2 linked regions of the Actinoplanes teichomyceticus ATCC 31121 genome follow. The protein of the gene in region 1 interacts with the protein of each later gene in a pairwise test. Links are inferred from orthologs where the notes say so. Each region holds a gene or a part of one and is shown on either strand. Other genes may lie near its edges. The genes, in order: eno and rpe.

What was found.
Region 2: the proteins of eno (region 1) and rpe interact in binary tests that used the Escherichia coli proteins (3 or more experiments, as listed by UniProt). The link is inferred for Actinoplanes teichomyceticus ATCC 31121 from one-to-one orthologs.

The regions. Positions count from the first base shown.
Region 1 is NZ_CP023865.1:802,177-813,456, forward strand. The notes cover bases 3,609-6,406. They hold eno (phosphopyruvate hydratase), read left to right. Parts: upstream 3,609-4,264; coding sequence 4,265-5,548; downstream 5,549-6,406. Other genes in these bases: ACTEI_RS03725 (hypothetical protein), read right to left, coding at 3,609-4,089; ACTEI_RS03735 (FtsB family cell division protein), read left to right, coding at 5,660-6,256; ACTEI_RS03740 (DUF501 domain-containing protein), read left to right, coding at 6,256-6,406. Also shown: ACTEI_RS03710 (nucleoside triphosphate pyrophosphohydrolase), read left to right, coding at 1-811; ACTEI_RS03715 (DUF885 domain-containing protein), read left to right, coding at 822-2,438; ACTEI_RS03720 (hypothetical protein), read right to left, coding at 2,726-3,352; more of ACTEI_RS03725, read right to left, coding at 3,463-3,608; more of ACTEI_RS03740, read left to right, coding at 6,407-6,762; ACTEI_RS03745 (amino-acid N-acetyltransferase), read left to right, coding at 6,756-7,250; ACTEI_RS03750 (Ppx/GppA phosphatase family protein), read left to right, coding at 7,247-8,176; ACTEI_RS36700 (LppU/SCO3897 family protein), read left to right, coding at 8,456-9,028; ACTEI_RS03765 (uracil-DNA glycosylase), read left to right, coding at 9,092-9,844; ACTEI_RS03770 (DUF4129 domain-containing protein), read left to right, coding at 9,896-10,594; ACTEI_RS03775 (hypothetical protein), read left to right, coding at 10,644-11,222; ACTEI_RS03780 (AAA family ATPase), read left to right, coding at 11,236-11,280. UniProt on the Escherichia coli protein: Catalyzes the reversible conversion of 2-phosphoglycerate (2-PG) into phosphoenolpyruvate (PEP). It is essential for the degradation of carbohydrates via glycolysis.
Region 2 is NZ_CP023865.1:6,060,102-6,071,346, reverse strand. The notes cover bases 3,935-6,697. They hold rpe (ribulose-phosphate 3-epimerase), read left to right. Parts: upstream 3,935-4,857; coding sequence 4,858-5,538; downstream 5,539-6,697. Other genes in these bases: ACTEI_RS26570 (GGDEF domain-containing response regulator), read left to right, coding at 5,535-6,542; ACTEI_RS26580 (acyltransferase family protein), read right to left, coding at 3,935-4,697. In the rest of the region: ACTEI_RS26600 (primosomal protein N'), read left to right, coding at 1-439; def (peptide deformylase), read left to right, coding at 490-1,047; fmt (methionyl-tRNA formyltransferase), read left to right, coding at 1,052-1,978; ACTEI_RS26585 (RsmB/NOP family class I SAM-dependent RNA methyltransferase), read left to right, coding at 2,034-3,503; more of ACTEI_RS26580, read right to left, coding at 3,555-3,934; ACTEI_RS26565 (lysophospholipid acyltransferase family protein), read right to left, coding at 7,167-7,823; ACTEI_RS26560 (TetR/AcrR family transcriptional regulator), read right to left, coding at 8,143-8,736; ACTEI_RS26555 (aminotransferase class V-fold PLP-dependent enzyme), read left to right, coding at 8,813-9,994; bifunctional diaminohydroxyphosphoribosylaminopyrimidine deaminase/5-amino-6-(5-phosphoribosylamino)uracil reductase RibD, read left to right, coding at 10,527-11,245. UniProt on the Escherichia coli protein: Catalyzes the reversible epimerization of D-ribulose 5-phosphate to D-xylulose 5-phosphate.

The sequences.
Region 1 (11,280 bases):
GGTCACCGTGCTGGACACCGACGCGCAGGGGCTGCTCGACGCGATCGGCGGCGCGCCGCTGGCGGTCTGGCTGGCCGGTCCGCACGGCGACCAGCCGTTCGCCCGGCAGCTCGGCCTGCGGCTGGCCCGTGAGCCCGGCCTGGCCGAGCTGGAGCTGATGTACGGCTCCTGGGATCCGCCCGGCGCCCGGCTGCTGGACGCCGTCGCGGTGATGGACCGGCTGGTCTCGCCCGGCGGGGACCCGTGGAAGCGGGCGCAGACCCACCGCACGCTCGCGCCGTACCTGCTGGAGGAGAGCTACGAGGCGTACGACGCGATCGACCGGGACGACCTGGACGAGCTGCGCGAGGAGCTGGGCGACGTGCTGCTGCAGATCGTGCTGCACGCCCGGCTCGCCGAGGAGCTGCCGGACGGCCGGGCCTGGAACGTCGACGACGTGGCCGGGACGCTGGTCGACAAGATGGTGCGGCGCAACCCGCACGTGTTCGCCGGACAGCGGGTCGAGGACCTGGAGGAGATCACCGCCAACTGGGAGCGGATCAAGCGCGAGGAGAAGGCGCGGGAGTCCGTACTGGACGGGGTGGCGCTGAGTCAGCCGGCGCTGGCGCTGGCCGCCAAGATCCTGCAGCGGGCGCGGCGGGGCGCGGTGGACGTGCCCCTCCCGGCCGGCGACGACCTCGGCGCGGTGCTGTTGCGGCTGGTCGCCGAGGCCCGCGCCGCCGGCCTCGATCCCGAGGCCGCGCTGCGGCAGACCGCCCTGGCGTACGCACAAGCCGTGCGAGCAGCGGAAAACGCCGGAGCCGCCGAGTAGTTTTCTGGACATGCCGGAGTTCGCGCCGCTCGCCGAACGCATCGTCGACGCTCTCCTGGAGAGCGATCCCGTCACCGCCCTGCACGCGGGCGATCACCGCTTCGACGATCGCCTGCCCGACCTCTCCGCCACCGGCGTCACGGCCCGGGCCGCCATGCTGCGCGACGCGGCCGACACGCTCACCGGGGTCGACGCCGACGTGCTCGACCCCGAGGAGCAGGTCGACCACGCCATCCTGGCCGCCGCGGTCGAGCGCGGGCTGTTCGAGCTGACCGCGGTCCGCGAGCACGAGTGGAACCCGCTGGAGCACAACCCCGGCCCGCTGCTGCACGCTCTGCTGGCCCGGCCGTTCGCGCCCGCGCAGGAGCGTCTGGTGAGCCTGCGTGGCCGGCTCGCCGCCCTGCCGGACGCGCTGGCCGGCGCCCGCGCGGTGCTGCGCGACGTGCCCCGCGTCCACGCCGAGACCGCGGCCGGGCAGTTCGCCGGCACGGCCGGGCTGATCCGTGACCAGCTGCCCGCCCTGCTGGCGCAGGAGCCGGGCCTGCGCGTGACGGTCGAGCGGGCCGCCGCGGCCGCGCTGGCGGCGCTCGACGAGTTCGGCGGCTGGCTGCGGCAGCTGCTGGACAGCGGCGAGCCGGGCCGCGATCCGCGACTGGGCCGCCGGCTGTGGGAGGCGCGCCTGTGGCACACGCTGGACACCGAGCTCTCCGCGGCCGAGGTGCTCGCCCGCGCCCGGGCGAACCTGGACCGGGTCGGTGACGTGCTGCGGGAGCTCGCCGCCGAGCTGGTCGGCGGCCCGGCCGACGACGGCACCGTACGCCGCGCCCTCGACACCATCGCCGAGCGGCACCCGGACAACTCCTCGATCCTCGGCCTGGCCCGGGCGTCGATGGACGAGGCGGTCGAGTTCGTCCGCCGGCACGACGTCGTGTCGCTGGTCGACGACCCGTGCGTGGTCGAGGAGATGCCGGAGTTCGCCCGGGGCGTCGCGGTGGCCTACTGCGACCCGCCCGGCCCGCTGGAGACCGCCGACGTGCCGACGTTCTACTGCATCGCCCCGGCCCCGTCCGGCTGGTCACCGGAGCGGGTCCGCAGCTTCTACCGCGAGTACAACAACGAGATGATCCGCAACCTCACGGTGCACGAGGCCATGCCCGGGCATTTCCTGCAGCTGGCGCACGCCCGCCGGTTCCGGGCCGGCACCCGGGTCCGCGCGCTGGGCTGGTCCGGCCCGTTCGTGGAGGGGTGGGCGGCCTACGCCGAGGAGCTGATGGCCGGCCTCGGGTTCGGCGGCCGCACGGTCCGGATGCAGCAGCTCAAGATGCAGTTGCGGATGAGCCTCAACGCCATCATCGACCAGCTGGTGCACTGCGAGCAGCTGCCGGAGCCGGAGGCGATGGCCCTGATGACCGGCCGCGGCTTCCAGGAGGAGGGCGAGGCCGCCGGCAAGTGGCGCCGGGCCCTGCTCACCTCGACCCAGCTCTCGACGTATTTCGTCGGCTACACCGAGGTCGCCGCCCTCGCCGCGGCCCGTCCGTTCGGCGCCACCCCGAAAGCCTGGCACGACGCCATGCTGGCGCACGGCTCGCCACCCCCGCGGCACCTGCGCACCCTGCTGGACGTCTGAGCCCCGCCGCGGGCCGGGTCGAATCTTCGCCGGGCGGCGACCCGGTTCCGGTGGCCGGGGGAGACGGCCGGCGATCCGGTTCCGGGGGCCGGGGGGAGAGGGCCGGCGATCCGGTTCCGGTGGCCGGGGGGAGACGGGACCTTGGGAACCCCGGCGCGGGGCCAGCGGCAGTGGCCCGCCCCGCCCGCGGACGGAAGGCTGTGGTGCGGGGAAACAACAGCGAACACCCGGGAATGTCAGTCCCGAACGGGAGGTGGTCGAGAGCGAGACGACCAGGACGGGAAGGATCACCTGGGCCGGCGGTCTGTCACGTCGGCGCCGGGCGGGATCCGGAAGTCACCGTCGCCGGCGGCCGAGGTCAGGTCGGTGAGGGTCATTTCCAGCTCCGTCCCGGCGACCGTGCCGGTGAAGGCCGCCAGGATCCCGTCCCCGGTCACGCACACCTCGAACGACCAGCGCACCCGCAGACAGGCCACATGCCGCGCCGCGAGCGTGGTGTCGCGTTGCGAGATGTCCAGGGCCGGTTGCGTCTCCGCGGCCCGCAGCATCGCCTGCGCGGCGCCGGAGGTGATCACCCCGCTGCTCGCCGGCGGCGCCGCGACCGGTCCGCCGGGCGCGGTGATGGTGCAGGTCCGGGTGCCCGTGCACCGGATCGGCCCGTCCGGCGTGACGATCAGGCGGCCGTCCGGCCACCGGTACGCCACCCGTGGCGGGTCCTGCGCCCGGGTGACCGTGGCGGTGCCCCCGCCGGCCACCCGGTACGTCGCGGTGTACGTCAGCGCGGCGGAGTCGGCCAGTTGCCCGGCGAGCTGGGCGACCGCGTCGGCCGTCCCGACCCCGGAGGCGCTGGCCTGGTCGACACCGGTGCAGGCCGCCCCGGCGAGCAGCACGCCCGCGGCCAGTAATCCATTCACAAAACGAAGGCGGGCCACGATCACCACCCTGGCCCACCCGGCCACCGCCCGCAAACGATATCCGCCGATCAATTGGCCGGCGGAATCCGCAATTGCGTATTCCGCTTTGCTCAGGCCGACTCCGCGGCTTTGGCACGCATCAGGAGCTGGTAACGCATGACATAACGTCTAATGATCTTCGCCTGTGACTCACCCGGGTCGTAGAGCGCCACCATCTCCACGGAGAGCGGGCCGCGCACCGGCACCTGCTGGCGTACGGCGCTGGCCTTGGTGACGGTGGCGTGCAGGTCGATCGCATCCGGCCCGAGCTGTACCCGCAGCGTCACCTCGTGTCCCGGCCGCACCTCGACATCGGTGAAGTGCGCCCGCACCGAGCGCTCGCTGATGTCGTGCACCCAGCCGATCGCGTCCGGATGTTCCGGGCGGCTCATCACGATCGGCTCGCCCCCGCCGCCACGCACGTACAGCCGGTTCTGGGTGATCTGCGGCTCCCCGTCCAGGCGCAGCTGGACCCGGTTCTCGTCGATCCCGGCGACCGCGGCGGATACCTCGTACCGGCCGCGCGGCGCGGCGGACCAGCGCAGAATCACCGTGGAGCCGATCAGCGGCACCTGGGAGCGGGCGAGCGAGACCGTCACGACCGTGGTGGAGGCGGCCACCACGCGGACGCCGGTGTGGCTCTCGCCCCCGGCCTCCATCTCGACGCGTGCGCCGTCGGGAAACAGGCTGCTGCTCATAGTGCCCCCTGTTTCGGCAGGCGGGCCGCTGTTTTGAGGTATACCGGGCGGTGAAGTTGACCGGCCGGGCGAACGCGCGGCACACGGGCTCGATACGCTCTTGCGGGTGTGGTCGGCCCGCAGGGTCGCGGACCGAAACTGTATCCGTACAAACCATTAGGGAGCGACACCACAAATGGCCACCATTGAAGCGATCGTCGCGCGCGAGATCCTGGATTCCCGGGGCAACCCGACCGTCGAGGTCGAGGTCGGCCTGGACGACGGCACGGTCGGCCGCGCCGCGGTGCCCTCCGGCGCCTCCACCGGCGCGTTCGAGGCGCTCGAGCTGCGTGACGGCGACAAGGGCCGGTACCTCGGCAAGGGCGTCGAGAAGGCGGTCGTCAACATCGAGGACAAGATCGCCGACGAGCTGCTCGGGTACGAGGCGAGCGAGCAGCGCCTGATCGACCAGAAGATGCTCGACCTGGACGGCACCGACGGCAAGTCCGAGCTGGGCGCCAACGCGATCCTGGGCGTGTCCCTGGCGGTCGCCAAGGCCGCCGCGCTCTCCGCCGAGCTTCCGCTGTTCCGCTACCTCGGTGGCCCGAACGCCGCGCTGCTTCCGGTCCCGATGATGAACATCCTGAACGGTGGCGCGCACGCCGACTCCAACGTCGACGTGCAGGAGTTCATGATCGCCCCGATCGGCGCCCCGACCTTCCGCGAGGCGCTGCGCACCGGCGCCGAGGTCTACCACGCGCTCAAGGCGGTGCTGAAGAAGAAGGGCCTGTCCACCGGCCTGGGCGACGAGGGCGGCTTCGCGCCGAGCCTGCCGGCCAACGCCGCCGCGCTGGACCTGATCGCCGAGGCCGTCCAGGCCGCCGGTTTCTCCCTGGGCAGCGACATCGTGCTGGCCATGGACGTCGCCGCGACCGAGTTCTACTCCGACGGGTCGTACGTCTTCGAGGGCGCCCCGAAGTCGACCGACGAGATGATCGCCTACTACGCGAAGCTCGCCGACGAGTACCCGATCGTCTCGATCGAGGACCCGCTGGCCGAGGAGGACTGGGCCGGCTGGAGCGCGATGACCGCGCAGCTCGGCAACAAGATCCAGATCGTCGGCGACGACCTGTTCGTCACCAACCCGCAGCGCATCGCCCGCGGCATCGCCGAGGCGGCCGGCAACGCGGTCCTGGTCAAGGTGAACCAGATCGGTTCGCTGACCGAGACGCTGGACGCCGTGGACCTGGCCCACCGGGCCGGCTTCAAGACCATGATGTCGCACCGGTCCGGCGAGACCGAGGACGTCACCATCGCCGACCTGGCGGTGGCGGTCGGCTCCGGCCAGATCAAGACCGGCGCCCCGGCGCGTTCCGACCGGGTCGCCAAGTACAACCAGCTGCTGCGCATCGAGGAGCAGCTGGAGAGCGCCGCCCGGTACGCCGGCGCCGGCGCGTTCCCGCGTTACCGCGTCGGGTAATACCGGACCGGCAGATCATGGAGTTGTGGCACCCGCGTTCGGCGGCATAGGTTTCCGAGCGGGTGCCACGATCCGTGCCGGGTCGCCGGAGCGCCACGGGGAGGGGTGGAGATGACACAGCGTCGCATGCCGAGCGGTCAGGGCCCGTCCCGCCGGTCGAGCGCGAGCGGCCGCCCCGGCACCGGACGCACCCGGGGCGCCGGCCCGCTGCGGGTCGAGGCCCGCCCCACCGTCCGGGTCGCCACGGCGCGCGCGGCTCGTCCGGCCGGCTCACGGCGTACGTCGCAGTCCGGCGGCCCGGCCGCCAAGCGCACCGCCGCGCCGCGCCCTCGCGCGCTGACCAGCCGGGCCACCATCCTCCTCGCGGTCTTCGTGGTCCTCGCCCTGGCCTACACCTATCCGGTCCGGGTCTACCTGCAGCAGGAGTCGCAGATCGCCCAGATGGAGCGGGCGCAGGCGCAGCAGCGGGCCCAGATCGCCGAGACGGCGAAGGAGCTGGAGAAGTGGAAGGACAAGGAGTACATCCGGATCCAGGCCCGGAAAGAGCTGTATTACGTACGCCCGGGTGAGGCGCCGCTGCTGGTGATCAACGACCCGGATGGCGCCGCCCGCGACGCCGACCAGAAAGCCCCGGCGGCCGCCCCGGACCGCTGGTACGACACGCTGTGGCACAGCGTCCGAGCCGCCAACGCGGAGCCCTCGAACTGATGGAAGCACCGACCCCCGCCGACCTCGACATCGTGGCGGCCCAGCTCGGCCGCCGGCCCCGCGGCACCCGGGCGATCGCGCACCGCTGCCCGTGCGGCAACCCGGACGTGGTGGAGACCGCGCCCCGGCTCGACGACGGCACGCCGTTCCCCACGATGTACTACCTGACCTGTCCACACGCCACCGCGGCGTGCAGCCGGCTGGAGTCCGCCGGCGTGATGCGCGACATGCAGCAACGGCTGAGCACCGATCCGGAGCTGGCCGCCCGCTACGCCGCCGCGCATCAGGACTATCTGGACCGTCGCCGGGCGATCGACGACGTCCCGGAGATCCACGACGTCTCGGCCGGCGGGATGCCGGACCGGGTGAAGTGCCTGCACGTCCATCTCGGACACGCGCTGGCCGCCGGGCGCGGGGTGAACCCGTTCGGGGACGAGGTGCGCGACGCGGTGGAGCCCTGGTGGGCGGACGGCCCGTGCGTGCGGCCCGAGCGGGACGAATGCTGATCCGGCGCGCCCGGACCGGGGACGTCAAGGCGATCCGGTCGCTGGTCGACACGTACACCACCGACCGGCGGCTGCTGAGCAAGGCGACGGTCACCCTCTACGAGTCCGTCCAGGAGTTCTGGGTGGCCGAGGACGACGACGGCACGGTGGTCGGCTGCGGGGCCCTGCACGTGATGTGGGAGGACCTGGCGGAGATCCGTACCGTCGCGGTGCATCCGGAGCGGCGGGGCCGCAGGATCGGTCACCGGATCGTCGGCGTGCTCCTGGAGCAGGCGCGGGAGCTCGGCGTACGCCGGGTCTTCTGCCTGACCTTCGAGACCCGGTTCTTCGGCTCGTTCGGGTTCACCGAGATCGACGGCGCACCGGTGCCGCACGCCGTCTACGAGCAGCTGCTGCGCTCCTACGACGAGGGCGTCGCCGAGTTCCTGGACCTGGAGCGGGTCAAGCCGAACACCCTGGGGAACAAGAGAATGCTGCTGCACCTATGAGCGCCGCCGCACCCGTGCGGGTCGCCGCGATCGACTGCGGTACCAACGCGATCCGCCTGCTGATCGCCGACGTGGCCGGGGACCGGCTGACCGACGTCTCCCGGCGGATGGAGATCGTCCGCCTGGGGGAGGGTGTGGACCGCACCGGGATGCTGTCCGCCGCGGCGCTCGACCGGACCCGGGCCGCGCTGGCCGGTTACGCCACCGAGATCGAGGAGTCCGGGGCGGTCGCGGTACGGATGTGCGCCACCTCGGCCTCCCGGGACGCCTCGAACGCGCAGGACTTCCGCGACATGGTGCGCGGCGTGCTGGGTGTCGAGCCCGAGGTGATCACCGGTGAGGAGGAGGCCGCCCTGTCCTTCCTCGGCGCGGTCCGGGGGTTGCGCGCCCCGGGGCCGTACCTGGTGTTCGACCTGGGTGGCGGCTCCACCGAGTTCGTCACCGGCACGGACGGCGTCCGGCAGGCGATCTCGGTGGACATCGGCTGCGTCCGGATGACCGAGCGGCACCTGCACGGCGACCCGCCGACGGCGGCGGAGCTGGCCGCGGCGGAGGCGGACGTCACGGCGGCCGTCGACACCGCCCTGGCCGCGGTGTCCGGCCGCGACGCGCGGACCCTGGTCGGGCTGGCCGGGACGGTGACCACGGTCGCGGCGCTGGCGCACGACCTCCCGGTGTACGACTCGGCGCGCATCCACCACAGCGAGATCAGCCGGGAGGCGGTCGGCCGGGTCACCGCCGAGCTGCTGGGGATGACCGTCGAGCGGCGGCTGGCGCTGCCGGTGATGCACGCGGGCCGGGCCGACGTGATCGGGGCGGGCGCCCTGATCATGCGGATCATCATGGAGCGATCCGGGCACGACTCGGTGATCGCCTCCGAGCACGACATCCTGGACGGGATCGCCTTCGGGCTGGCCGGGAGCTGACGGCACGGGCCGCGGCCGGGGCGTGACGGCCCCCGGAAACCGGCCCGTACCGGCATCGAACGCTGCCCGAACGGGCGGCCTTTTCCGGCGCTTCGGCCCGACTTCGCCGCCTCGCTGTCGCCGCCGCGCCACCCTGCGTCATTTTCCCAGGGAAGTCTCAGCTCCTCTTACGGAATCGTCGATAACCGCAGGTGAAGTCGGGTCGCGCGATGGTCGAGACGATCGTTATCCTCGCCTGCCTAACGATCGGACGTCGATCGTCCGCGAAAGGAAGCATCAATGTCCAACCCGGTTGAGCCGCCCCACGGCGCGCAGAATGTTCCGCCCGCTGACGGCGGACAGGCGTTCCCGCCGCCGAACGCCGGCGCTCCCGGCTTCCCGCCGCCGAACGCCGGCGCCCCCGGCTTCCCGCCGCCCGGCGCGCCGGGCGCGGCCGGGTTCCCGCCGCCCCCCGGGGCGCCCGCCGGCTTCCCCGCCCCCGCCCCGGCCAAGAAGTCCGGCGGCAAGAAGGCGCTCAGCATCGTCGGTGCCATCGTCGCCGCCCTGGTCATCTTCGGGCTGAAGTTCGGCCTGGCCAGCGCGCTGTCCTCGGACCCCACCAAGGACGCCAAGGTGAACGACTGCATCTCGGTCAGCGAGGACCTGTCGGACAAGGCCAAGGAGACCGAGGCCGAGATCGTCGACTGTGGCAAGTCCGACGCCAAGTTCGTCGTGGTCGGCCGTGTCGACGGCACCGACGACGTGAACAGCACCGCGTGCGACCAGTACTTCAAGGAGACCGACAAGGACCCGGCCGTCCTGACCAGCTCGGGCGACGACAAGTACCTGCTCTGCGTCAAGGCCGCCAAGTAACGGATCGGAACCCGGGGGCGGTGCGTCGACAGGGCGCGCCGCCCCCGGTGGCATTCTGGTGCGGTGCAACCGTCCGAGGCCTCCCCGCGTACCCCGCAAGCGGTTGTCGCGCAGGCGGCCGAGGCTGCCTCGCTGAGCGCGCTCGACGCCCGCGTCGCGGACTGTTTCGCCTGCCCCCGCCTGGTCGCGTGGCGCACCGAGATCGCCACGGTCAAGCGCGCGGCCTTCCGCGACCAGGACTACTGGGGCCGGCCGGTGCCCGGGCTGGGCCCGGCCGACGCCCGGATCGCCATCCTCGGCCTGGCGCCGGCCGCGCACGGCGGCAACCGGACCGGCCGGATCTTCACCGGGGACCGCTCCGGTGACGTGCTGTTCGCCGCCCTGCACCGGGCCGGCCTGGCGAACCAGCCGACGAGCGTGGCCGCCGACGACGGCCTGGCCCTGCGGCACACCCGGATCTTCGCGGCGGTGCGCTGCGCGCCGCCGGACAACAAGCCCACGCCCGAGGAACGCGACACCTGCGCGCCGTGGCTGCGGCGCGAACTGGAACTGATCGCGCCCAGCGCCCGGGTGGTGGTCACGCTGGGCGCTTTCGCCTGGGCCGCCTGGTGGCCGGCGATGCGTTCGGTGTACGGCGTACGCCCGCCCGTCCCGCGCCCGAGGTTCGGCCACGGCGCCGAGGCGCACCTGCCCGGCGCGCCCGCGGTGCTGGGCTGCTTCCACGTCAGCCAGCAGAACACCTTCACCGGCCGGCTCACCCCCGCCATGCTCGACGAGGTGTTCACCCGTGCGAAGGTTCTGGCGGGCCTGGCATGATGCGAGTCCTGTCCGATTCCCTCCTCGAGTCACGGATCTGAAACCGCCCGCATGGACCTCGCAATCGTGCGCCGCTGGTGGCCGCTGGCCGCCGTCATCGGGCTGCTCCTCGTGACCTCGGTGGCCGCCACCCGGTCGGCGCCGCAGCTGGATCGGGTCACCCCGCGGACGACCGCGACCACCACCGCGCCGCCCCTGCTGCCGCCCACCCGGCGCCCGTCCGCCGCGCCGGCCACCGAGACGCCGGTCGAGGCGGCCCGTGGCCTGCCGGACTGGATCGGCACCGCGACCACGGCCATCCTCGCCGTCCTGGTGGCCGCGATGGTGGTGATCCTCACCTGGGCGCTGATCCGGGACGCGGCCCGCCGCCGCCGGAGGCGGACCGGCCGCCGCGACCCGCGCCGCGCCGGGCGCACCGCGGAGGATCTGGTCGCCGCGCTGGACGCCGGTCTGGAGGAGCTCTCGGACACCGACCGGGACCCGCGCCGCGCGGTGATCGCCTGCTGGGTCCGCCTGGAGCAGGCCGCCGCGGAGGCCGGCACCCCGCGGCATCCCGGCGACAGCCCCACCGACCTGGTCGCCCGGCTGCTCGCCGAGCAGCGGGTGGACGCCGCCGTGCTGGCCGCCCTGATGGAGGTGTACCGGGAGGCCCGGTACGCCACGCACACCGTCGACGACCGGATGCGCCAGCAGGCCCGGCACGCCCTGGAACGCCTGCGCGCCGACCTCGGGGCGGGGGCGCCGGCATGAGCGGCCGTGACGGACAGCGCCGGCGGCGAGCGCGAGAGGCGGGTGCCGGATGAGCGACGACTCAGGGCTGGACGAGCTCTTCGGGGCGACCGCGGCCCCGGCCGGCGAGTCCGCCCCGCGACCGCGCCGGCGCCGCTCCCCGGTGCTGCGGGTGGCCGGCAACGTGCTGCTGGTGGCCGCGGCCACCGTGGTCGTGGTGGCCGGGCTGCGGGCCGGGGCGATCCAGGCCCCGCTGCCGCTGGTGGTCGCGCTGCTGATCGGGCTGCGCCTGGTGACGATCGCGGCCGCCGCGGTGCGCCCGCCGCGGCGGCGCCGGGGCCGGGCCGGGGCCGGGGACGCCGCGGCCCGCGCCGTCGACTCGCTGCGTGCCACGGTACGGCGCTGGGAGCGCAGCCTGGACAAGGCGCACTCCGATCCGGACACCTATGCGCGTAACGTTCTGCCGGTGCTCGGCGAACTCGCCGACGAGCGGCTGCGGTTACGGCACGGCCTCACCCGGGCCAGCGACCCGCGCCGCGCCCGGGAACTCCTCGGCGAACCGGCCTGGGCGGTGCTGGCCGACCCGGGCCGGCGCGGCCTGAAGGCGCGGGACCTGGAGACGTACGTACAAGCCATGGAACGACTGTGAGAAAGGTGCGCCGGTGACGCAGACAGGCGTACAGGCTATTCCCCCGTTCGAGGTCGGG
Region 2 (11,245 bases), 5.3 Mb from region 1 along the record:
CGCCGAGGAGACGATGCGGCGCTGGCTGAACGCGTCCGCGCTGGCCCGGCCCGCCCCGGCGGGGGGCCGGGTGATCGTGGTGGCGGACGGCTCGCTGGCCCCGGTGCAGGCGCTGCTGCGCTGGGACCCGGGCTGGTTCGCCGCACGTGAGCTGGCCGAACGCCGTGAGCTGGGCTTCCCGCCCGCGGCCCGGATGGCCAGCGTGACCGGCCCGGCGCCGGCGGTCGCCGAGCTGCTGACGATCGCCGACCTGCCGGACGGCGCCGAGCAGCTCGGCCCGGTCCCGGCCGGCGACGAGCAGGAGCGGATGCTGCTCCGGGTGGCCCGGTCCCGGGCGCTGGACCTGGCGCGCGCCCTGCACGTGGCGGCCGGGGTGCGCAGCGCGCGTAAGGCGGCCGTCGCGGTGCGCATCCAGGTGGACCCGGCCGACCTCTTCTAGGTCCGTAGACTGTTTCCCAGCCGTTTCCCTGTCTGAGGAGTTCCGCTTCAGTGACCGTCCAGCCCATCCGTCTTTTCGGTGATCCGGTGCTGCGCACCGAGGCCGACCCGGTCGTCGATTTCGACGTCGAGCTCCGCAAGCTGGTCAAGGACCTCACCGACACCATGCTGGACGAGGGCGGCGCCGGTCTGGCCGCCCCGCAGCTCGGGGTCGGCCTGCGGGTGTTCACCTTCGATGTCGACGACGTGGTCGGGCACATCGTCAACCCGGTGCTGTCGTTCCCGGACGACGAGGAGCAGGACGGCCCGGAGGGCTGCCTCTCCATCCCGGGCATCTACATCGACACCAAGCGCCGGCAGAACGTCGTGGCGAACGGCTTCAACGAGTACGGCGACCCGATCCAGCTGGTCGGCACCGGGCTGATGGCGCGGTGCGTGCAGCACGAGACCGATCACCTGGACGGCGTGCTGTTCCTGGACCGGTTGGACGCGGCCGCGCGCAAGGAAGCGATGAAGCAGATCCGCTCCGCGGAGTGGTACGACGCGGCCAAGCCCCCGACGATCAAGGAGAGCCCGCACGGCCGGGGCATCTTCGGCCTGGGGCGGTGAGCTGATGCGCCTGGTCTTCGCCGGCACGCCCGAGGTGGCGCTGCCCAGCCTGGACGCGATCGCCGCGTCCGGGCACGAACTGGTCGCCGTGGTGACCCGGCCGGACGCCCCGGCCGGGCGAGGCCGCCGCCTGGTGCGCTCACCGGCCGGCGCGTGGGCCGACGAACGGGGCATCGAGGTGCTCACCCCGGAGAAACCGCGCGACCCGGAGTTCCAGCAGCGGCTGCGCGAGCTGGCGCCGGACTGTGTGCCGGTGGTGGCGTACGGCGCGCTGGTGCCCCCGTCCGCCCTGGAGATCCCCAAGCACGGCTGGGTGAACCTGCACTTCTCGCTGCTGCCGGCCTGGCGCGGTGCGGCGCCCGTGCAGCACGCTGTGCTGCACGGTGACGAGGTGACCGGCGCCAGCGTCTTCGAGCTGGAGGCGGGTCTGGACACCGGCCCGGTGTACGGCACGGTCACCGACCAGATCCGGTTCAACGACACCTCCGGCGACCTGCTGGAGCGCCTCGCCCACGAGGGCGCCGGGCTGCTCGTCGCGGTGCTCGACGCGATCGAGGCGGGCACCGCGCGGGCGCATCCGCAGCCGCACGACGGGGTCAGCCTGGCACCGAAACTCACCGCCGAGGACGCGCGGATCCGCTGGAGCGACCCGGCGTTCGCGGTGGACCGGCGGATCCGGGCGTGCACCCCGGCGCCGGGCGCGTGGACGACACTGCGCGGCGACCGGCTCAAGCTGGGCCCGGTCCGCCCCGTAGCGAACGCCCCGCACCTTCCGCCGGGCGAGCTGCGGGTGGAGCGCACCCAGGTGCTGGCCGGCACCGCGACCACGCCGGTGCAACTGGGCGAGGTCCGCGCGGCCGGCAAGAAACCGATGGCCGCGACCGACTGGGCGCGCGGCATGCGTATCGAGGCAGGGGAAAAACTGGCGTGACGGACTGCACCGCAGCCAAGCAACGGCCAGGAGAGCACGCCGAAGGAGATCCAGCGTGACCGAACATCGGGCTTCACGGCCGCACGGCGCCGGCCCACGGCGGCCGGCCGGACCGGGACATCCGCGGGATCAGCGCAGCGGGCGGGCTCCGCGCGGCGGCCGGCCGCCGTCGGATCCGGCGCGGCAGGCGGCGTACGAGGCGATCGCCGCCGTGCACCGCGACGACGCGTACGCGAACCTGGTACTGGCCGACATCCTCGGCGGGATGGGGCTGTCCGGGCGGGACGCGGCGTTCGCCACCGAGCTGACGTACGGCACGCTGCGCGCGCTGGGAACCCTCGACCTGATCGTCGCCGACGCGGCCGGCCGGGAGGTGGCCCGGATCGACCCGCCGGCCCGCGACGCCCTGCGGCTCGGCGCATACCAGCTGCTGCACACCCGGGTGCCGGCGCACGCCGCGGTCAACCAGACGGTCGACCTGGTGCGGTCGGTGGCGCCGGGCGCGGCCGGGTTCGCCAACGCGGTGATGCGCACCATCTCGGAGACCCCGCTGGAGGGGTGGCTGGCGAAGCTCGCCCCGTCGTACGACGACGACCCGGTCGGGAACCTGTCCGTGCTGCACCACCACCCGCAGTGGGTGGTCCGGTCGTTCGCCGAGGCGCTCGGCGGTGACCTGGAGGACACCGCCCGGCTGCTGATCGAGGACAACCAGCCGCCGGCCGTGCACCTGTGCGCGCGTCCGGGGCGGGCCGACGCGATCGAGCTGGCCGACGAGGTGGGCGGGGTGCCGGGGGCGTTCTCGCCGTACGCGGTCTATCTCACCGGCGGCGCGCCGCGTGACCTGGCCGCCATCCGCGAGGGCCGCGCCCACGTCCAGGACGAGGGCTCCCAGCTGGTCGCGGCGGCGCTGCTGGCCGCCCCGGTCGAGGGCCGCGACACCCGCTGGCTGGACCTGTGTGCCGGGCCCGGCGGCAAGACCGGCCTGATCGGCGCGATCGCCGCCGGCCGGGGCGCCGAGGTGACCGCGGTCGAGGTCGCCGAGCACCGTGCCCGCCTGGTCGAGCAGGCCACCGAGGGGATGCCGGTGACGGTCTTCCCGATGGACGGCCGCTCGGTGGGCCGTGACCCGGACCTGCCGGAGGAGGCGTTCGACCGGGTGCTGGTGGACGCGCCGTGCACCGGGCTGGGCTCGCTGCGGCGCCGGCCCGAGTCACGCTGGCGCCGGCAGCCGGCCGATCTGCCGCCGCTGACCCGGCTGCAGCGGGAACTGCTGGTGGCGGCGCTGCGGGCGGTGCGCCCGGGCGGCGTGGTGGCGTACGTGACGTGCTCCCCGCACATGGTGGAGACTCAGGTGACGGTCAGTGAGGGGGCCCGGCGCAGCGGCGTCGAGGTCGACTTCGTGGACGCCCGGCCGCTGCTGCCGCCGGGGATGCCGGGGCTCGGCCCGGGGCCGACGGTGCAGCTGTGGCCGCACCGGCACGGCACCGACGCGATGTTCCTGGCGGTGCTGCGGCGGACCAGCTGATCCGGTCGTGAAAAGGACGAGGCCGCCGGGAGGTTTCCGGCGGCCTCGTCGTCACGCTGGCGCGTCCTTCGCCCGCATCCCGGCGGCGGCCTGCTCCAGCCGGTCCTTCAGCACCCGGGCCAGCGGCCTCTCCACCAGCCGGTGCAGCAGCCAGGCGGCGAACAGCAGCGCCACGATCACCCCGGCGAGCACGAGCAGGCGGGGGCGCACCCCGCTCAACCCGTGGATGATCGACCAGCCGATGTACTGGTGCAGCAGGTAGAACGGGTAGGTCAGCGCCCCGGCCCAGGTCAGCCAGCGCCACTGGATCCGGGCGGTCCAGCCCAGCGCGATGACCGCCATGACGACGAAGAACACGGTCACCAGCAGCATGGCGATCCGGGCGTCGAGCGGCTGGCGGTTCGCCGCGGCGGTGGCGCCCACCCGGCCCACCACGTTGTGCACGGCGAGCGCCCAGGACAGCGCGACCACGCCCCACAGCTGCAGGTCCGCTCCGAAGCGGTGGATCAGGTAGAAGGCGATGCCGGCCACGAACAGCGGCGCGAACGAGGGCTGGAACAGCTGCGCCAGCACCGGCAACTTGCTGCCGCCGGCCAGCACCGCGGCGACCAGCCAGCCGTAGCAGAACAGCAGGGTGCGCCGCAGGGTCAGGCCGCGCCACACCGCGGCGACCCCGAACAGCAGGTAGAACCGCATCTCGGCCCAGAGCGTCCAGTACGCGGTGTCCACGTTCGACACGCCCAGCGGCGTGTGCAGCATGGTGAGATTGGCGATCACCTGGTCGATCGGCAGCCGGTGGGTGGCGACCGGCCACAGCGCCACGACCGTCGTGGTGATCAGCACCGCCGGCCAGTAGGCGGGGAAGAGGCGGACCACCCGGGACCGGAAGAACTGCCCCGGGGTACGCCCCCAGCAGCTCATGCAGATGACGAACCCGCTGATCATGAAGAACAGCTCGACGCCGAGCCAGCCGTAGGCCGCGATCGGGAAGAGTCCGGGGAAGATGTCCTGGGGGCGGGCCTCCCACGCCTTGGCCACCGGCAGGTCGCCGCAGAGGTGGTAGAGGGCGACGGCCAGCGCGGCCAGGAGCCGGAGCCCGTCGACGACCGCGATCCGGTGCGGCCGGCGCGGGCGGGTCTGCGAGGTGGGGGCGGGGCTCTCCGGCACGCGGCGCTGTTGCAGCGTCGTGGTCATGGCGCGGAACGATACCGAGCACACCGGGCGGGCAGCGGCTCGTGCCGCGGCCGGACGCCCGGTGTGGGTGAGAGTTCCCGTGCCGGTCGCCCGGAGTTTCCGTGCTGGTGGGCGCGGGTTCCCGTGCTGTGCCGCGCGGGCGGGGTCATACACTTCACCGGTGACACGATCGCCGATCATCGCGCCGAGCATCCTCGCCTCCGACTTCTCCCGCCTCGCCGAGGAAGTGCACGCCATCGAGGGGGCCGCGGACTGGGCGCACGTGGACGTCATGGACAACCATTTCGTGCCGAATCTCACCATCGGCCTGCCCGTGGTGCAGAGTCTGCGCAAGGCGACCAAGCTCCCGTTCGACGTGCACCTGATGATCACCGATCCCGAGCGGTGGGCGCCGGGCTACGCCGAGGCCGGGGCGTACAACGTGACGTTCCACGCCGAGGCCTGCGCGGACCCGGTGGCGCTGGCCAAGACGCTGCGCGCGGCGGGCGCCAAGGCCGGGCTGGCCATCGACCGGGACACGCCGGTCGAGCCGTACCTGGAGATGCTGCCGCATTTCGACACCGTGCTGATCATGACGATCAAGGCCGGTTTCGGCGGCCAGAAGTTCCTGCCGGAGATGCTCGGCAAGGTGCGTGACGTGCGCCGGCGCGTCGAGGCCGGCAACCTCGAGGTGCGTGTCGAGGTGGACGGCGGGATCGCGGCGGACACCATCGAGCAGGCCGCCGAGGCGGGTGCGGACGCGTTCGTGGCGGGCACCGCCGTCTATGGCGCGCAGGATCCGGCGGAGGCGGTGCGTAAGCTTCGGGCACTGGCCGCCGAGCGGATGGGGAAGTCGATGTGAGTACCGCCGAGCCGGGGCCCGTGGTCGACGACCTCGGGCTCGACGCCGAGGAACAACGACCCGATCTCGTCCTGGTCGTCGACGACGACCAGGACATCGCGAGCTTCGTCGAGTTCAACCTCAAGGTGCACGGCTTCGACGTGATCCGCGCCCGCGACGGGCAGGAGGCGCTCGACATGATGGAGACGCACCGGCCGGACCTGGCGCTGGTCGACTGGATGATGCCCCGGATGGACGGGGTCGAGCTGATCCGCCGGCTGCGCGCCGACCCGCTGACCTCCGCCCTGCCGGTGATCATGCTGACCGCCCGGAGCATGACCGTGGACAAGGTCGTCGGGCTGACCACCGGCGCCGACGACTACCTCACCAAACCGTTCGACACGGCCGAGCTGATCGCCCGGGTGTCCACGACGCTGCGCCGCAACAAGGAGTTCCGCGAGGTCTCCCCGCTGACCGGCCTGCCCGGCAACGCCCGCGTCCGCCGCGAGATCAGCGACCGCATGCGCGCCGGCGGCGACTACTCGGTCGGCTACATCGACATCGACCGATTCAAGAGCGTCAATGACGTGTACGGATTCGACCGCGGCGACGAGTTCATCATCGCCCTGGCCCGGAGCCTGCAACGCGCCAGCGCCGCCACCGGCAAACCGTCGATCTTCCTGGGCCACATCGGCGGCGACGACTTCGTCTTCATCTGCCACCCGGACCAGGTCCTGCCGCTGACCAAGAGCATGGTCACCGACTTCGAATCGGCCGCCGACCGCCTCTACGACCCGAAGGACGCCCAGCGCGGATACATCGAAGTCCCCGACCGGCGCGGCAACAAGCAGCGCGCCGCCCTGGTGACCCTCTCCATCGGCGTCGCCCAGGCCACCGCCGGCGGCCGGCAGTTCGACGACCCGCGGATGGTCATCGCGGTCGCCTCCGAGATGAAAAAGGTCGCCAAGTCGCAGCCCGGCTCCTACGTCGCGATCGACCGGCGGCGCAGCGAACCCGAGGCCTGAAACCCACCTCTTCGGTACGACCGGCAGCCCACCACCGGTCACCGCCGGCCAGCCCGCACGTCGCTGGCCGATGCCGCCGGTCGCCCTCCCGCGCCACGAGCCCCCGCCACCCGGCCTCCGGCTGGTGGTGGTGCTCGTCGCGGCGCCCGGGTCACCGCCGTGGGTGCCAGCTGGGTGGTGTGGGCTGGTGTTGGTGGTTGTTTCGGCGGTCGGGTCACCGCCGTGGGTGCCAGCTCGGTGGTTCCGGCTGGTGCTGGTGGTCGTTATGGCATCGAATGGCCGCCGTCAGCACCAGTCGGACTCCGGCGGCCGAGCGTGCGCCCGGACTCGCTCAACAACCACTCGCGGCCGGTGACAGGGCCGGACCGTAACCACGCGCCGCGTGGCTCAGCCATGGGCGGGCAGTGACCGGCGTCGCGGTGGTGACGCGGGGCGTACGCCGCCGGGCTCCCGCGGCCACCGACGGCCGTGAGTGCGTGCCGCCACCCACCCCACAAGCGCGCCGCCGACCACCCGCCGACCACCCGCCGAACCCACGGGGAGGCGGCGACATCCGGGCAACGGTCGCGTCAGGACCACACGCCGGGCAGCGTCACCACCCCCGAACGGCGCCGACGACCAGCGTCACCCATGCCGGACAGGAGCGTAGGAGGGCACGTAGACCTGTCCGCTCAGCGACTGGATCCGCGCAATCAGCTCGTCCGTCAGCCGGCGGGCGTCACGCGCCGACTCCACCTCCACCGGCAGGGCGGGCCCGAAGCTCAGTGTCACCGGGTGTGGCCGGGGCAGCCGCCGCCCGGCCGGCCGGATCCGTTCGGTGCCGCGGATCCCGACCGGGACGATCGGGACGCCGGCCTGGGCGGCGAGCCGGACGGCGCCGGTGCGGCCGCGGTAGAGGCGGCCGTCGGGGGAGCGGGTGCCTTCCGGGAAGACCGCGACCAGCCCGCCGCCCTGAAGGATCGGGACGGCCGCGTCGAAGGCGGTGAGCACGGCCCGGCCGCCGGCGCGTTCGACCGGGATGGCGCCCATCCCGGTGACCACCCGGCGGGTCAGGGCGCCGCGGATGCCGGAGGAGCGGAAGTACTCGGCCTTGGCCCAGAAGGCGATGTGCCGCGGCGTGTTGACGCCGAGGAAGAGCTGGTCGGCGACGGCGTGATGGTTGGCGGCGAGGACGGCGCCGGTGCCGGCCGGGAGGTGCTCCAGCCCGGTGACCGTGGTGGGCCAGAGACCGCGCAGCAGGACGCCGAGCGTGCGATGAGCGGCCGCGTAGAGGGGTGGCATGCGGGTCATGGAGGACCTCCGGGTGCGGGCGCGGGCCGGCTCTACCCGGCGCTGCGGCAAATTCGGATGGTGCGAATTCCGGCGGAACATCGGCCGCCGCCACGGACCGGGGTGACGACGGCGGGTGGGCGCTTCCGCTCATGAGGAACGACGGCCCGGTGGGGGGCGGTCTGGCCGGTGCGGGTCGCCGGGCGATCGGTGGGCCGGTCAGGGCGGTTGGTCGGTGCGGGTGGCCCGGCGATCGGGGGCCCGGTCAGGGCGCTCCGGTCGGTGCAGGTCGCCGGGCCAGCGGCGGGTCGAAGGGGGGCGGTCGTGCGGGTCAGTGGGCCGGCGGCCCGAGGTGGGCGTCCAGGACGGCGTCGATGAACGGCGCCGGGTCGGTGGCCCTGGTGGCGAGCGTCAGCGAACCCCAGTTCCACAGCTCCGCGACGCCGTGCAGGGCGGACCAGATCGCGGCCGCGGTGGTCTCGGCGGGCGGGGCGGCGAGTGGGCCGGATGCCGGGCGTGCGGCGGCGACCTGGTCGACCAGCAGCCGGAACAGCGGGAGCGCGTCGTCACGCAGGCCCAGATAGCCGCTCTGCAACAGATCGTGGCGGAACATCAGCTCGAACATCCCGCGGTTGGTGGCGGCGAACCGTACGTAGAGGTGGGCGATCGTGGCGATCTGCTCGCGTGGATCCGGGGAGGCGGCCAGCAGGGCCGCGGTGACCTGGGCGGACAGGTCGGCGTAGCCGGACCGGGCGATGGCCGACAGCAGTGACAGATGGGTCGGGAAATAGCGGCGCGGCGCGCCGTGCGAGACGCCGGCGCGCCGGGCTATCTCACGCAGTGAGAGAGCTTCGGGACTTCCGGTACGCAACAGCTCGGCCCCGACCCGCACCAACCGGTCGCGTAGGGCGTCGTCAGCGGGCATAGACAGTGTCTACCAGAGCTCGTAGACACTGTCTACGCCAGGTGCGTGACGTCGGCCGCTCTGACAATCTGCGGGTATGGACGTCGACGCGCTTCGTGCCGCCACCCCCGGCTGCCGGCACCGGATCCACCTCAACAACGCGGGCGCGGCCCTGATGTCGCAGGCAACCCTGGACACCGTGATCGGCCACCTGGAGTCGGAGGCGCGGATCGGCGGGTACGAGGCGGCGGACGCGGCCGCCGAGCGGGTCGCCGCGGTCCACGCCGGGCTGGCCGAGCTGCTCGGCGGGCGGGCCGACGAGATCGCGCTGTTCGACAACGCCACCCATGCCTGGCAGGCGGCGTTCCACGCGATCCCGCTGGCGCCCGGCGACCGCATTCTGACCGGCCGCAACGAGTACGGCAGCAACGTCCTGGGCTACCTTGGGGCCGCGCGGCGGGTGGGCGCCGAGGTCGTGGTGGTGCCGAACGACGAGCACGGGCAGATCGACACGTACGCGCTCGCCTCGCTGATCGACGAGCGTACGAAAATGATCGGCCTGACCCACGTGCCCACCGCCGGCGGACTGGTCAACCCGGCCGCCGAGGTCGGGCAGATCGCCCGCGCCGCGGGCGTGCCCTACCTGCTCGACGCCACCCAGTCGGTCGGCCAGTTCCCGGTCGATGTCGAGGAGATCGGCTGTGACCTGCTCTGCGGCACCGGGCGCAAGTTCCTGCGCGGGCCGCGCGGCACCGGCTTCCTCTGGGTGCGCAGCGGGATGCTGGAGCGGCTGGAGCCGCACGTGGTGGAGATCCGGTCGGCGGCCTGGGACGGCGCGCGCGGCTACCGCTGGGCGCCGGGGGCGCGGCGGTTCGGCACCTGGGAGTTGAACTACTCCGCGGTGCTGGGCCTGGGCGCGGCCGTCGACCAGGCGCTGAACCTCGGGCTGGCCGAGATCGGCAAGCGCAACGCGGAGCTCGGCGACCGGATGCGCGGCCTGTTGGAGGACACTCCGGGCGTGACCGTGCACGACCTGGGCCGCCAGCAGTGCGCGATCGTCACCGCGCGGGTCGACGGTGTGGAGTCGGAGCTGGTGGTGGCCCGGCTGGCCGAGTCCGGCGTCAACGTCACCAGCACCGAGCCGGCGCACCAGCAGTTCGACACCGAGGACCGCGGGCTGCCCCCGCTGGTGCGCTTCTCACCGCACTACTACAACACCGAGGACGAGGTCGAGCACGTGGCGGCCCTGGTAGGGGCCATGGTCGACAGGCGGTTGTGAGATGGCTCGCGCCCGGGGTGGCAAATCCGCGAGCACGTGCAAGACTCAGGGGTAACCCACCACGCGCTGGCGGGACTCGGTGAAATTCCGAACCGGCGGTGATCCGACGCTTCCGCGTCGGTAAGCCCGCGACCCGGATGGTCGAATACCCATCCGGTGGACCTGGTGAAACTCCGGGGCCGACGGTTGATCGGGCGAGAGCTCGGTCAGACAGTCCGGATGGGAGACAGCGCGCGGAATCGGACGGGTGTGCCCTCAGTGAGGGTGGCATCCGACCGGGGTGCGCGAAGCGTACCCTCGGTGTCCGATTCTTGGCGTTTCTCCCTCTCCTCGCCGCGCGTGACCAGACCGCGCGGGCAATCGCGCGGACCGGATCGCGCGGGAGACCGTGCGGACCAGGCCGCGCGGGAGACCGTGCGGACCGGAGCGCGCGGGCAATCGCGCGGACCGGATCGCGCGGGAGACCGCGCGGCTTCACCGCCGCGCGACCGATCGCGCGGACCCGACGAGCGCGCGAGAGGACGAGCCGCCGATGGTGACCGAGGACGAGGCGATGCGCCGCGCGATCGCGCTGGCCGCCCGCGGCCTCGGCACGACCAGCCCCAACCCGGTGGTCGGCTGCCTGCTGCTGGACCGGGACGGCGAGGTCGTCGGCGAGGGCTTCCACGCGTACGCCGGTGGCCCGCACGCCGAGATCGTCGCGCTCGCCCAGGCCGGTGAGCTGGCCCGCGGCGGCACCTGCGTGGTGAGCCTGGAGCCGTGCGACCACACCGGCCGTACCGGTCCGTGCTCGGAGGCGCTGATCCAGGCCGGGGTGCGCCGCGTCGTGATCGCGGTGGACGACCCGACCCCGGTCGCCTCCGGGGGCGCCGCGACCCTGCGGGCGGCCGGCATCGAGGTGGCGAGCGGGGTGCGCCGGGCCGAGGCGGAGCTGGGCAACATCGCCTGGCTCACCGCCGTACGCCGGGGCCGGCCCTACGTCACCTGGAAGTTCGCCGCCACCCTGGACGGCCGGTCGGCCGCCGCGGACGGCACCAGCCAGTGGGTCAGCTCCGCCGAGTCCCGCTTCGACGTGCACGTGCTGCGCAGCACGGTGGACGCGATCGTGGCCGGGGTCGGCACCGTACTCGCCGACGACCCGCAGCTGACCGTCCGCGATCTGCGGGACGGCTCGCTGGCGATCAAGCAGCCGCTGCGCGTGGTGGTGGACACCGACGGGCGTACGCCGGCGGACGCTCGCGTCCGGGACGC